DNA from 2 places in the Roseateles sp. GW835-FHT13E02 genome. Region 2 is predicted to be linked to the other one. Evidence: predicted binding sites of a transcription regulator. Region 2 holds the regulator's gene; the other holds the start of a gene.

The links. The regulator HrcA, encoded in region 2, represses chaperone genes, less so after heat shock. The targets are predictions, from matches to a motif close to TTAGCACTCNNNNNNNNNGAGTGCTAA.
Region 1: rpoH (RNA polymerase sigma factor RpoH) is a predicted target of HrcA. The motif match lies at 4,752-4,778, and genes of this name have one in related genera.

What each region holds. Positions count from the first base shown of each region.
Region 1 covers NZ_JBXAGJ010000002.1:309,776-317,131, reverse strand. The annotation lists gene AC1Q6P_RS03235 (SURF1 family protein) at 1-151, shown strand, start outside; gene AC1Q6P_RS03230 (SCO family protein) at 174-815, shown strand; gene AC1Q6P_RS03225 (COX15/CtaA family protein) at 850-2,010, shown strand; gene cyoE (heme o synthase) at 2,108-3,028, shown strand; gene AC1Q6P_RS03215 (SCO family protein) at 3,032-3,703, shown strand; gene rpoH (RNA polymerase sigma factor RpoH) at 3,785-4,705, opposite strand; gene AC1Q6P_RS03205 (chemotaxis protein CheW) at 4,867-5,376, opposite strand; gene ychF (redox-regulated ATPase YchF) at 5,600-6,691, opposite strand; gene AC1Q6P_RS03195 (FAD-dependent monooxygenase) at 6,921-7,356, shown strand, end outside.
Region 2 covers NZ_JBXAGJ010000023.1:44,795-52,150, reverse strand. The annotation lists gene AC1Q6P_RS19980 (NnrS family protein) at 1-48, opposite strand, end outside; gene AC1Q6P_RS19975 (DUF2249 domain-containing protein) at 73-375, opposite strand; partial or broken gene AC1Q6P_RS19970 (transposase) at 1,035-1,271, shown strand; gene AC1Q6P_RS19965 (hypothetical protein) at 1,249-1,434, opposite strand; tRNA gene AC1Q6P_RS19960 (tRNA-Ile) at 1,545-1,621, opposite strand; gene hrcA (heat-inducible transcriptional repressor HrcA) at 1,834-2,853, opposite strand; gene AC1Q6P_RS19950 (NAD kinase) at 2,922-3,797, shown strand; gene recN (DNA repair protein RecN) at 3,801-5,552, shown strand; gene rapZ (RNase adapter RapZ) at 5,549-6,511, shown strand; gene AC1Q6P_RS19935 (TonB-dependent receptor) at 6,580-7,356, opposite strand, start outside.

The DNA.
Region 1 (7,356 bases), on a different contig from region 2:
TGATTGGCCGGCGCAGGATGCCGGCCTGCAAAAGCACCACGGCTACGCTTTTCAATGGTTTGCGCTTTCTGCGCTGCTTCTGGGTCTTTATGTCTGGTTCCAAACAATCCGTCCCCGCATCCGCTCCCGCCGCAGCGAGCACAGCGCCTGAAGCCGAGGGCCTGACCTTGACGGTGCACAGCCTGCCCAGCTCGCAAGGCCTGGCCGACGCGCAGCGTCAGCGCGGCGGTCGCCTGCGCATGCTGCTGGTGCTGGCGGCCTGTGCTGCGCCGGTCGTGGCGTCCTACTTCACCTTCTATGTGATCCAGCCACGCGGTTCGGCCTACAGCGAATTGATCCACCCGACCGTGGATCTGCCGCCGGCTTTGCACCTGCAAGACCTGCAGGGCAAGCCGGTCGCCGCCGAAAGCCTCAAGGGCCAGTGGTTGCTGACCCTGGTGCAAGAGGGCGACTGCGACGAGGCCTGCGAGCGTCGCTTTTTCATGCAACGCCAGCTGCGCGAGATGCTGGGCAAGGAGCGCGACAAGGTCGACAAGCTCTGGCTGCTGCCCGAGGACTCGCCTTTGCCCAAGCCCGAGCTGATTCAGGCCCTGACTGCCGGCGTGCCGGTGACCATCCTGCGCGCGCCGCGTGCCGAGCTGGAAGCCTGGCTCAAGCCCGCAGCCGGCCAGACCCTGAAGGACCACGTCTATCTGGTCGATCCCATGGGCCGCTGGATGATGCGCTCGCCGCCGCAGCCGGACCCGTCCAAGCTCAAGGGCGATCTGACCCGCTTGCTCAAGGCCAATGCGGGCTGGGACAAAGAAGGGCGCTGAGCCGCCTGGGCTTGTGTGAGTGAGAAATAGCCTCATGTTCGATCTCTCCCCTCTGTGCCAGCTGGCAGCGTTGGGCGCCTTGATCGCCTGCGGCCCCTTGCTGTGGCTGCGTCTGCGTTCGCGTGCGGCCACGCCGGGCCAGCGTTTGCGCGCGTTGACGGTGCTGACGCTGTTCCTGACTTTCGATTTGGTCCTCTTTGGCGCCTTCACCCGGCTCACGGATTCCGGCCTGGGCTGCCCCGATTGGCCGGGCTGTTATGGCAGCGCCAGCCCGCTGGGGGCGCGTGACGAGATCCATGCCGCCCAGACCGCCATGCCCAGCGGCCCGGTGACGCACGGCAAGGCCTGGGTGGAAATGATCCATCGTTACCTGGCCAGTGCTGTCGGCGTGCTGATTCTGGTGCTGTGCGTGATGAGCTGGCGCCACTGGCTGCAGCGCCGGGCCGCGCCATCCACCAGGCCAGACGCTGCAGCCGCCGTTTCACCGGCCTGGGCTACCTTGACCCTGATCTGGGTGTGTATGCAGGGGGCCTTCGGGGCGCTGACGGTGACCATGAAGCTGTTCCCGGCCATCGTCACCCTGCATCTGCTGGGCGGCATGGGTTTGCTGATGCTGCTGGCCTGGCAGGCCCAGGGTTACAGCCCCAGGCCCTTGCGCCTGAGCCCCGGTCTGCGTGCCGGCGCCTGGCTGTTGATGCTGCTGAGTGTGCTGCAGGTGGCTTTGGGTGGCTGGGTCAGCACCAACTATGCGGTGCTGGCCTGTTCGGAGTTTCCGGCCTGCCAGCCGGGCCAGTGGTGGCCGGCCATGGACTTTGAGCATGGCTTCACCCTGTGGCGCGAGCTGGGGGTGGGCAAGGGCGGCGGCTGGTTGCCTTTTGAGGCCTTGACCGCCATCCACATGACCCACCGCTTGGGTGCCTTGCTGGTGTTCAGTGTCTTGTTGCTGTTTGCCTGGCGCCTTGCCGCTTCTGGTGAAGCCGGCCCCTGGCCGCGGCGTTTGCTGCTGGTGGCGGGCTGGCAGTTGCTCAGCGGCATGTCCAATGTGGTGCTGGACTGGCCCATGCTGGCGGCCCTGGCCCACACCGGCGGTGCCGCGATGCTGTTGACGCTGCTGGCGGCGCTGCTGGCCCAGATCGAGCAAGGCCAGCGCTCGGTGCGGCTGCAGGCCCTGCCGATCCGGCCTGTGGCGGCTTAGCGCCGCTGCCCTCGATGGCTCTGCGCGCGGGAGCCACGCTGAAAATTGTTTGCGCAGATTGCTGCTCAGCCCCCGAATCCCGATACCCTGATCCCTTATGTCTTCTACGCCCTCCGTCACCGCTGCCGCGCCCACCGCCTCGCGCTGGCAGCAGTTCTACCAACTGACCAAACCACGGGTGGTGCAGCTGATCGTGTTTTGCGCCGTCATCGGCATGGCCCTGGCCGTGCCCGGCATGCCCAGCGGCGCGCAGTGGATCAGCATCGGCGCGGCCACCGTGGGCATCTGGCTGGTGGCCGGTGCGGCTGCGGCCTTCAACTGCCTGATCGAGCAGCAGATCGATGCCAAGATGAAGCGCACCGCCTGGCGCGCCACGGCCAAGGGCCAGCTGAGCCGCGCGCAGACGCTGAGCTTTTCAGCCCTGCTGTGCGGCATCGGCTCGGCGATTCTGTGGGTCTGGGTCAATCCGCTGACCATGTGGCTGACCTTTGCCACATTTGTCGGCTATGCCGTCATCTACACCGTCATCCTCAAGCCCATGACACCGCAGAACATCGTCATCGGCGGTGCCTCGGGCGCCATGCCGCCGGTGCTGGGCTGGGCTGCGCTGCGGGGCGAAGTGGGGCCGGAGGCACTGATCCTCTGCCTGATCATCTTTCTGTGGACGCCGCCGCATTTCTGGGCTCTGGCCTTGTACCGGGTTGAGGATTACCGCAAGTCCGGCCTGCCCATGCTGCCCGTCACCCATGGCGGTGAATACACGCGATTGCAGATCTTTCTCTACACCTGGATCTTGCTGGCCGCGACCTTGCTGCCCTTCCTGACCGGCATGAGTGGCTGGATCTACCTGGCCAGTGCCTTGGCCTTGGGTCTGGGCTTTTGTGGTTACGCCTGGAAGCTGTGGCGTGGCTACTCAGACGAGCTGGCCCGCGCCACCTTCCGCTTCTCGATCTGGCATCTGTCGCTGCTGTTTGCGGCCTTGCTGCTCGACCACTATTTGCTGCCCTCGGGCGCTTGAGCCATGAAACGCACGACGAACTCCACCTCTTCTTCGCCCTTGCCCTCGCCCAAGGGCTTGAGCCGCCGCAGCCTGGCCGCCACCGGCCTGGCCTTTGCACTGCTGGGCAGCCTGGCCGCTTGTGACCAGCTGGGCCTGGGGGGCTCCAGCAAGCTGGCCTTTAAGGGCGTGGACCTGACCGGCGCCGAGTACGCGCGCAACCTCAACCTGCCCGATCAGGACGGCCGCAGCCGCAGCCTGGCCGATTTCAAGGGCAAGGTGGTGGTGGTGTTCTTTGGCTACACCCAATGCCCAGATGTCTGCCCCACCACCATGGCCGAGCTGGCCGAAGTCAAGCGCTCGTTGGGCGCCGATGGCGAGCGCGTGCAGGGCGTGTTCGTCTCCGTCGACCCCGAGCGCGACACCCCCGCCTTGCTCAAGGCCTATATGGCCAGCTTCGATCCCAGTTTTGTGGCCCTGCGGGGCAGCGAAGAGCAGACCAAGGCGGCGGCCAAGGAGTTCAAGGTGTATTACGCCAAGGTGCCTGGCAAGACCCCCGAAAGCTACACCCTGGACCACACCGCGGCCAGCTTCATCTTCGACCCCGAAGGCCGGGTGCGCGTGTTCTCGCGCTATGGCTCGGGCGCGCAAGCGCTGGCCGACGACATCAAGCTGTTGCTGGCGGAGAAGCGCTGAAGCTCGAAGCCAGCTGGCGCTTCGCCACGCCAAAAAGAAACGGCCCCGGTAGGGGCCGTTTTTCATGGCGGGCGGGTCGGATCAGGCCGGAGTGAGTGCCTTGCGCATCTTCTTCATGGCCGCCACTTCGATCTGGCGGATGCGCTCGGCCGACACGCCGTACTCGGCCGCCAGCTCATGCAGGGTCATGCCGCCGGACGAATCGTCGTTGACCTTGAGCCAGCGCTCCTCGACGATGCGGCGGCTGCGCTCGTCCAGGGCTTCCAGCGCGCGGCTGATGCCGTCGCCGGCCAGCTCGTCGCGTGCCTGGGCTTCCAGCACGCGGGTCGGCTCCTGGCTGTCGTCGGCCAGGTAGGCAATGGGAGCGAAGCTCTCGCCGTCCTCGTCGCTTTGCGGCTCGAGCGCCACATCGCCGCCGGACATGCGGGTTTCCATCTCCAGCACTTCTTCCGGCTTGACGTTCAGTTCGCGCGCCACATGGGCCAGCTGCGCTTCGCTGAGACTGTTGCGGTGGGTTTGGTCGTCGGCCTGGTCTTCCTTCATGCTGTGCTTCATCGAGCGCAGATTGAAGAACAGCTTGCGCTGGGCCTTGGTCGTGGCGACTTTGACCATGCGCCAGTTGCGCAGCACGTATTCGTGGATCTCGGCCTTGATCCAATGCATGGCATAGCTGACCAGACGCACGCCCTGGTCCGGGTCGTAGCGCTTGACGGCCTTCATCAGGCCGACATTGCCTTCCTGGATCAGGTCGCCCTGGGGCAGGCCGTAGCCCAGGTACTGACGCGAGATCGACACCACCAGGCGCAGGTGCGAGAGCACCAGGCGGCCCGCGGCCTCGAGATCGCCGCTGTCACGCAGACGGCGGGCGGCCGAGCTTTCCTCTTCCGGGGTCAGCAGGGGCAGGCGGTTGACGGCGGAGATGTATGCATCCAGGTTGCCGAGCGAGGGCACCAGCGACCAGGGGTCACGGACCGTCAGAGCAGTGGGTGTAGACAAAGTCATCGCTTTCTTTCGCAAGCCGAACCTCAGCGGTTCCATGTGGTCAATATTAGCACTCTCGTTTAGTGAGTGCCAAATCGCTGGGGTTATTCCGAAAAGTGCATGAATATGCGCTTTCTGGTGAGTGCGCCCGCTAACTTAGAGCGGCGTCTCAGTCGCTTGCATCAATCCAGCAGGCCGAAATCGGGGCTGACGACCATGGTGTCGATGTCCAGCAGGATCAGCATGCGCTCGCCGATCTTGCCCAGACCGGTGATGAAGCGGGCGTCCAGCGCCGCCGCCACTTCAGGCCGCGGCTTGATTTCCTCGGCGCTGAGTTCCAGCACATCGGAGACCGAATCCACCACCACGCCGACGATGCGCTGCGCCACATTGAGCACGATCACCACGGTGAAGGCGTTGTACTCGCCGCTTTGACCCAGGCGCATGCGCAGGTCGACGATGGGCACGATGACGCCGCGCAGATTGACCACGCCCTTGATGAAATCGGGCGAATGGGCGACGCGGGTGGGCGGCTCGTAGGAGCGGATTTCCTGCACGCGCAGGATGTCGATGCCGTATTCCTCGCCACCGATGCGGAAGGTCAGGAATTGCCGCGTGTCATGTCGGGCCTGGCCGCCGGTGGGCTGCAGGGCTTGGGCACCAGAGGAGGGAACCAGTTCGTTTGAGCTCATGGATCGGTGGGCTTGTCTGCGGTGAAGTCGGAAGAGGGCCAGTCGGTGCTGAACGTCTCAGGTCCATTTTGCAACCATTGTGCGCCGCGCCATCGCTCGATCTGCTACCACCGGGCCGGGTAATTTCCCCCATGGCCTGAAGCGCTTCGGCGCGGTGCGGCTGTCGCCCAGAAAAAAACCCCGCCAGGGCGGGGCTGTTGTCGGGGGGGGCGCAGGTCCCGGCTCAGACGTTGAAGAGGAAATTGAGCACGTCGCCATCCTTGACCACGTATTCCTTGCCTTCGGCGCGCATCTTGCCGGCGTCCTTGGCCCCTTGTTCGCCCTTGAAGGTGATGAAGTCTTCGAAGGCGATGGTCTGGGCGCGGATGAAGCCGCGTTCGAAATCGGTGTGGATCACACCAGCCGCCTGCGGGGCGGTGTCGCCCTTGTGGATGGTCCAGGCGCGCACTTCCTTCACGCCGGCGGTGAAGTAGGTCTGCAGGCCCAGCAGGCTGAAACCGGCGCGGATCAGGCGGTTCAGGCCCGGTTCGTCCTGGCCCATTTCGGCCAGGAACATGGCGCGGTCTTCGTCGCTCATTTCCGACAGTTCGGCTTCGGTCTTGGCGCAGATGGCGACCACCGGGCCGTTCTGGGCGGCGGCGTACTCTTTCAGGCGGTCCAGGAAGGGGTTGTTCTCGAAGCCGTCTTCGGCCACGTTGCCCACGAACATGGCCGGCTTGGCCGTGATCAGGCACAGGGGCTTGAGGATGGCCTGCTCTTCCTTGCTGAATTCGATGGTGCGCACCGGCTTGGCCTGGTCCAGCGAGGCCTGGCAGCGTTCCAGCACCTTGACCAAGGCGATGGCGTCCTTGTCACCGGCGCGGGCCACCTTGTTGTAGCGGTGCAGGCTTTTCTCGACCGTGCCCAGGTCGGCCAGGCAGAGTTCGGTCTGGATCACCTCGATGTCAGCGATCGGGTCGACCTTGCCGTTCACGTGGATCACGTTCGGGTCTTCGAAGCAGCGCACCACATTGACGATGGCGTCGGTTTCGCGGATGTGTGAGAGGAACTGGTTGCCCAGGCCTTCACCCTTGGAGGCACCGGCCACCAGGCCGGCGATGTCCACGAACTCGACGATGGCCGGCAGGATGCGCTCGGGCTTGACGATCTCGGCCAGGGCCTGCAGGCGCGGGTCCGGCAGTTCCACCACACCGACATTGGGTTCGATGGTGCAGAAGGGATAGTTCTCGGCGGCGATGCCGGCCTTGGTCAAGGCATTGAACAGGGTGGACTTGCCGACATTGGGCAGGCCGACGATGCCGCATTTGAGGCTCATGGAGGGCTTTCTGGGGAGCTGGGTTGGAGGCCGCGGTTGCGGCCGCTGAACAAGGCGGTCTGGGAGCCGGGCTGAGCCGATGGGGCGGCCGCCGGCTCGAAGCTGGGCGCGATTTTAGGCCAATGCGGAGCCGCGCTGCGCCGGCGCCGCTCCGGCCGGCCGAGTCGGGCGTGCAAAAGCAGCTTCCCCACTCGCCGCAGGCCTGGCCGGGCCTGCCTACAATGCCGCGATGCAAACATATGACGTCCTGGTGCGTGGCAGCGGCTGCGTCGGTCGCTGCCTGGCCTTGGCCCTCGGGGCCCAGGGCCTGCGCGTGGCCCTGCTCGGCAGCGCCGAAGCCACGCCCGCCCAGCGGGAGGACGTTCGCAGCTACGCGCTCAACGCTGCGGCCGTGCGCCTGCTTCGCGAGCTCAAAGTTTGGGATTCCTTGCCGCCCAGCGCCCTCAGCCCGGTCTACGACATGAAGATTCACGGCGATGCGCCGGGCTCACTGCTCGAGTTCTCGGCCTGGAGTCAGGGCGTGTCCGAGCTGGCTTTCATCGTCGACGCTGGTGCGCTGGAGCAACAGCTGGCGGTCGCCCTGCGCTTTTCGCCCCATGTGCAGGTGGTGGACGCGCCGGTGCCGGCGGCCTTGACGGCCTTGTGCGAGGGCCGGGCCTCAGCCG
Region 2 (7,356 bases):
TCGGTGCCGCCGAGGCGGCTCCTGCAACTGAACGAACACAGTGCCCATCCTGCTCTCCTCCTGCCGCTTCGCTCAGCGGGCGCCGCTGCAGCAACCGCAGCAACTCTGGGCCACCAAGCGCCGACCGATACGAAGACGCCATTGCGTCGGACCAGCATCCAAAACCTCCCAATCGAACTGACCGGGCCACAAGGACTGGAACTGCTGCCTCAACGGAACAGGTTCATGGTCGCTGTGTAGCTCGAACCAAGCGCCGACCGGCAAGCTTTCAAAGTGCCGGAAGATCAGGACGTGGCGCTGCGCCGGGGCAACCAGTCGCACATCAATAACGGAGTGTCTGGCCGGCACGGCGCAGTGGTCGGAGTCGATGTTCATGCGAGATCCCTAATAAGTTGCATTCACAATGAATCTATTGTTTCGCAACCCGATCCGTAAAGCAACATATAAAATGCATCTTCTGTTTCGCCGCCATGCACTTCAGCGAACGGAATACGATGCGATGTGCACGGCGAGTCCTTGTCGGAGCGGAAGACAAGCGAGACAGCCCTTCGCGCAAAACTGCGGGCAGTAGTCCCTCAACTTTCAGAATGCTGTCAAACCAACGCTTGCGAGGGCGAACGACTGCAACGCGAAGCCGCCGCGACGCACCCGGATGCCAACGCAGCGCGTAATGGCCTCCAACGTCTGCTGGAAGAGCTCGCCGCGGCGCACCGGGGAAAGACGAGCAGCGTGTCGAGCTCGAGGCAGATCGCCGCGCGCATGCCGGCACTGCAGCGCGGCTCCAGGAGGCTCCCGCGCAGTTGGATCTTGGTAGCCAACAGCAGCAGCAGACGCAGGAGGCTTACAGCAGCGCCCTTGCCAAGGTGTGCCAGGCTGACACTGCTCCCACCTCATCCGGCAAGAGGGGTTTGCAAAATTGGAATACCTTCCGACCAGGACCAACGAGATGATCTGGCCCGGCAAGCGCACCGGTTAATTGTGGCCAGTGAATCGCCCCGGGTTTCGAGGAGGCTCCAACTCTGGAGAATGGAGCCATGAAGAAGTCCCCGAAGTTTTCGCCCGAGGTGCGTGAGCGTGCCGTGCGCATGGTGCTGGAGCACCGAGCAGAACACCCGTCGCAGTGGGCGGCCATCGAATCCATCGCCGACAAGATCGGCTGCGTGCCGCAGACCTTGCACACTTGGGTGAAACAGCACGAGGTCGATGCCGGCCAGCGAGACGGTGTCTCGACTGCGGAGGCTCAGCGCATCAAGGAACTGGAACGAGAGGTGGCGCCCGTTTGACGTAGAGACCGCGCACCATCTCATCCTCGGCGCGTCGCGCCCAGTCCTCAGCATCACGCTTGAGGCGGAAAGTCTTGGTGGCAGTGGGGAAGCCGGTCTTGCGGATGACGGCTTTCCAGTTCCCTGATTCGGTCTTGACGATGGTAGGCATGCAGGCTCTCGATTGGCACTGTCCCTGACCACTGTACCGAATTTGTACCTTTGGGTACTTTTCGGTGCGCAGCGGAGCGAAGAAATCGCCCGCAAACCCGCATGAATACTTGGTAGGCCGTACAGGACTTGAACCTGTGACCAAGGGATTATGAGTCCCCTGCTCTAACCAACTGAGCTAACGGCCCCCCGGGGGACTTGCGACCCTTGGAGAAAAGGAAAAATCGCCGGCCTTGCACCGGCGAAGCCCGCGATTGTATAGGGGGGAGCTGCGGGCGAGGGCTGGGGCCCCAAGGGGCTCGTGAATCGCGAGTCGTGAATGGTGAAGCAGCCTGACCCGCAGGTGTTCACCTGTTCACCCGTTCACTCATTCACCACGCGCGGGGTACGCGCCCGCCCCTCATTTCTGCGACAGCGCCTGACTCACCATCCTCGAGGTGATGTCCACGATCTGGATCATGCGGTCGTAGGCCATGCGGGTGGGGCCGATGACGCCCAGGGTGCCGACGACCTGGCCGTTGACCTCGTAGGGCGAGGAGACGATGGACAGCTCTTCGAAGGGCACGACCTGGCTTTCGCCGCCGATGTAGATGCGCACGCCCTCGGCGCGGCTGGAGACATCGAGCAGGCGCATCAACTGGGTCTTCTGCTCGAACATATCGAACAGGCGGCGCAGGCTGCCCATGTCGTTGGAGAAGTCCTGCACGGTGAGCAGATTGCGCTCGCCGGAGATGATGACGCGCTCCTGCTCGTCGGCCATGGCTTCGCTGCCCACCTGGACCGCGGCGCTCATCAGGCCGGAGATTTCGCTGCGCAGCTGGTCCACCTCGCTCTTGAGGCGCTCGCGCACGGCCTCGAGGCTCAGGCCGGCGTAGCTGGCGTTGAGGCGGTTGCTGGCCTCGGCCAGCTCGGCCTGGCTGTGGTCCTGGGCGGTGAAGATGACGCGGTTCTGCACATCGCCATCGGGCGAGACCATGATGACCAGCACACGGCGCTCGCCCAGGCGCAGGAACTCGATGTGGTGGAAGACGCTGGGCTTGCGCGGCGCGGTGACCACGCCGACGAAATTGGACAGGCTGGACAGCAGATGCGCGGCGCTGGCGATCACGCGCTGGGGCTGGTCGGGCTGGATCTGGGCCTCGATCGGCCGGTCATCGGGCACCACCAGGCCGGGCTGGGCGGTCAGCATGGTGTCGACAAAGAGGCGGTAGCCGCGCGCCGTGGGGATGCGGCCGGCGCTGGTGTGGGGGCTGGCGATCAGGCCCAGCTCTTCCAGATCGGCCATCACATTGCGGATGGTGGCAGGGCTCAGCTCCAGACCCGAGGCTTTGGACAGGGTGCGGGAACCGACAGGTTGGCCGTCCGCGATATAGCGTTCGACCAGGGTTTTCAGCAGGGATTTGGATCGCTCGTCGAGCATGGCGGCATTGTAGGGACTGGCGCCCGCCTTCAGCGGACTGACATAGTGCTGTGGTGTAATTCTTCGCTATGGCCAAACGTTTCCAACATGTGGCAATCGTCGGCAAACACCAGGCCCGCGGCATACGCCCGATTCTGGAGGAGATTGCCGATTTTCTGATGCGGCAAGGCCTCGATGTTTCCCTCGAAAGCGAAACCGCCCTCAACACCGGCATGACGGCCTTCGAGGCCTTGACGACCGAGGAGCTGGGCTCGCGCTGCGACCTGGCCATCGTCGTCGGCGGTGACGGCACCATGCTCGGTTTCGCGCGCGAGATGGCGCCGCATGGCATCCCGCTGGTGGGCATCAACCAGGGCCGGCTGGGCTTCATCACCGACATCTCGCTGGAGAAGTTTCAGGAAGCGCTGGCGCCGATTCTGGACGGCGATTTCGAAACCGAAAAGCGCTCCATGCTGGAAGGCTCGGTCTGGCGCGATGGCGAGAGCATCTTCGACGGCCTGGCCCTGAACGATGTGGTGGTCAGCCGCGGCGCCACCGCCAGCATGGTGGAGCTGCGCATCGATGTGGGCGACGAGTTCGTGGCCAATATGCGGGCGGATGGCGTGATCGTCGCCTCGCCCACCGGCTCCACCGCCTACGCCCTCTCGGCCGGCGGCCCCATCATGCACCCCAGCATCGGCGGCTGGCTGCTGGTGCCGATTGCCTCGCACACGCTGTCCAACCGGCCCATCGTGCTGCCGGACACCGGCGAGGTGCGCATGGAGATCGTGGCCGGCCGCGATGCCAGCGTCAATTTCGATATGCAAAGCCTGGCCAGCCTGCTGCACGGCGACCGCATCACCGTGCGCCGCTCGGCCCACCAGGTCTGCTTCCTGCACCCCAAGGGCTGGAGCTATTACGCCACCCTGCGCCGCAAGCTGCGCTGGTATGAAGGGGTGAGCTGAACCATGTTGCGACGCCTGAGTCTGCGTGACTTCGTCATCGTGCCCGAGCTGGAACTCGATTTCGGCGCCGGTTTCTCGGTGCTGACCGGCGAAACCGGCGCCGGCAAGTCCATCCTGATCGACGCGCTGCAGCTGGCCCTGGGCCAGCGCGGCGATGCCGGCGTGGTGCGCGAAGGCGCGGCGCGCGCCGAGATCTCGGCCGAGTTTGACTGCCCCGCGCACCTGAGCGGCTGGCTGGACGAAGCCGGTTTTGAATCCGAGGGCGCCAGCTTGCTGCTGCGCCGCGTGATCGACAGCCAAGGCAAGAGCCGCGCCTGGATCAATGGCAGCGCCGCCACCGTGAGCCAGCTGCGCGAGCTGGCCGACCGCCTGCTGGACATCCACGGCCAGCACGCCTGGCAAGGCCTGACCCGCCCGGCCTCGGTGCGCGAGCTGCTGGACCAGTACGCCGACCTCGACACCCGCCCCCTGGCCGCCGCATTCGCCGACTGGAAGCGCGCCAGCGAAGCGCTGGACGCCGCGCAGACACGCCAGAACGAGCTGCTCAGCGAGCGCGAACGCCTGGCCTGGCAGATCGGCGAGATCGACCGCCTGGCCCCGGGCGCCGACGAGTGGGACGAACTCAATGCCGAGCACCAGCGGCTCTCGCATGCGCAATCGCTGCTCGACGCGGTGCGCGCCGCGCTGAACGCGCTCAGCGAAGCCGAGGACAGCACGGCCGAAGGCCTGACCGGCGACGCACTGGACCGGCTGGAAGATGTGCTCGAGTACGACGCCCGCCTGGCCCCGGCCGTGGAAGCCCTGCGCGGCGCCCAGGCCCAGATCCAGGACGCCAGCCACACCCTCAGCGCCTATCTGCACAAGGCCGATGGTGAACCCGGCCGCATGGAAGAGCTGGACGAGCGCGTCTCCGCCTGGCTGACCCTGGCCCGCCGCTACCGCCGCCCGCCGCAGGAGCTGCCGGCCCTGCATGCGCAGTGGCGCGAGGAGCTGGCCGCGCTGGACGCCGCCACCGATCTGGCCGCCCTGCAAACCAGCCTGGCCGCAGCCCGCAAGGCCTTTGATGCCGAGGCCCGCCGGGTCAGCGCGGCGCGCGCCAAAGCAGCCCCGGCCCTGGCCAGCGCCGTCACCGCCGCCATGCAGCTGCTGGGCATGAACGGTGGCCAGTTCGACATCGCCCTGCTGCCGCAGGAACAACCGCAAAGCTACGGCCAGGAGTCGGCCGAGTTCCTGGTGGCCGGCCATGCCGGCAGCGCACCGCGGCCGCTGGCCAAGGTGGCCTCGGGCGGCGAGCTCTCGCGCATCGCCCTGGCGATTGCCGTGACCACCTGCCAGAAGACCGGCACCGGCGTGAATGCCGGCGTGGGCACCTTGATCTTTGACGAAATCGACGCCGGCGTCGGCGGCGCCGTGGCCGAAACCGTAGGCCGGCTGATGAAGCAGCTGGGCCGCAGCCGCCAGGTGCTGGCCGTCACCCACCTGCCCCAGGTGGCGGCCTGTGCCGACCACCATCTGGTGGTGGCCAAGGCCTTGCGCGGCGGCCAGACTTGCAGCGATGTACAGCCGGTGCTGGGCGAAACCCGCGTGGCCGAAATCGCGCGCATGCTGGGCGGCGAGCGGCTCTCCTCGGCCGCCCAGGCCCATGCCCAGGAGATGCTGGACCTGTCGGCCCTGGACGCAGCGAACACGAGCCCTTCTTCACTCTCTTCCCCCTCTTCTCCTTCCGCCGGCAAGGCCAAGAAAGCACGTTCATGAGCACGACGACATCCCCCTACGATGCCGCCCAAGCCGAAGCCAGCTCGGTGGTCCTGGTGACCGGCATGTCCGGCGGCGGCAAGTCGCTGGCCATGCATGCGCTGGAAGATGCCGAGTTCTTCTGCGTGGACAACCTGCCGGCCGAGCTGCTGCTGGACTTCCTCAAGCTCGAAGCCCAGCGCGGCGAGCGCCGCGTGGCGATTGCGGTCGATGTGCGCAGCGCCGGCTCCCTGCCCCTGCTGCTGCCCCTGTTCAAGCAACTGCGCGCCTCGGGCGTGTCCATCCGCTCGATCTTTCTGGATGCCAACACCGAGACCCTGATGCGGCGCTTCTCGGAAACGCGCCGCCCCCACCCGCTGCGCATCGACGAGACCAGCCAGTTCGGCGAGCTGGACGGCGGCGAATCGCGCACCCGCGGCGGCCACGGTGGCTCGGACAACGGCCACCGCGCCCTGCTGGAAGCCATCGAGCTGGAACGCGAGATGCTCGCCGCCCTGCGCGTGGAATCCACCGTGCTGGACACCAGCCAGCTGCGCCCGGCCCAGCTGCGCGCCTGGGTGCGCGATCTGGTGCTGGCGCCCAGCAACAAGCTGACCCTGGTGTTCGAGTCCTTTGCCTTCAAGCATGGCGTGCCCAGCGATGCCGACTTTGTGTTCGATGTGCGCGTGCTGCCCAACCCCTATTACGACCGCGAGCTGCGGCCGCTGACCGGGCGCGACAAGCCGGTGGCCGATTTCCTCCAGGCCCAGCCCGAGGTGCAGGTGATGTTCAAGCAGATCGGCGAGTTCCTGAACCGCTGGCTGCCCAACTTTGCCGCCGATCAGCGCAGTTATCTGACCGTGGCCATCGGCTGCACCGGCGGCCAGCACCGCTCGGTCTATCTGGTCGAGACCCTGGCCCGCCTGTTCGGCAAGCATGGGCCGGTGCTCAAGCGCCACCGCGAGCTGGACGCGCGCTGAGCGCCTTTTTCACTCTCGCCATGAAAAAAGCCCCGCATGCGGGGCTTTTGTCTTTGTGAGGCGGAAGCTCAGAAACGGTAGCTGGCCTTGAGGCTCAGGAAGCGGCCGCGCGGGTCGCCCTGGCTGTAGTCGTAGCTGCCGGTTGAGGCATCCCAGGGCAGCTTGGCATCGCTGAGGTTTTGCAGGGTCAGCGTGGCCTGCAGCTGGCGGCTGAGCTGCCAGTCCACATTCAGATCCACGGTGTTGATGGCGCGCACACGCTCGGCGATTTCGGGCCGCGGGCGGTAGGTTTGGGTGTAGCTGCCCACGCGGTTCCAGCTCAGGGTGCTGGTCCAGTCGCCCAGGGTCCAGACTGCGCTGGTGCTGCTGCGCCAGGCCGGCAGGGAACCGAACTCATTGCTGCCCGCGCCGTTGACAGCGGCCTCGCCTTCGGCCGGCGGCAGGGTGAACTGCAGCAGGCGGCTCAGCTGGGTCTTGAGCTTGAGGCGGCCGGCGCCGCCGAGCGCGAAGCTGCGGCTGGCCTCGATGTCAAAGCCCGAGACGCGGCGCGTGCCCTGGTTCTTGAACTGGCGGGTCAGCGAGACGATGCGGCCCTGCTCGTCGCGCAGCACGCGGCCGGGCAGGCGCGCCTCGTTGGCGATGATGAAGTCGGCCGTCTCGGTGTCGATCAAGTCCTTCTGGCGGATGTTGAAGTAGTCGACGCTGATCTGGCTTTGCGCATCGGGCGAAAGCACCACACCGAAGTTGAAGTTATTGGCCCGCTCGGGCTTGAGGTTCGGGTTGGCGGCGGTCAGGTTGGTGACGCCGCGGGCCACGGTGGGCGAGATCGGATCACGCGGGTCGAT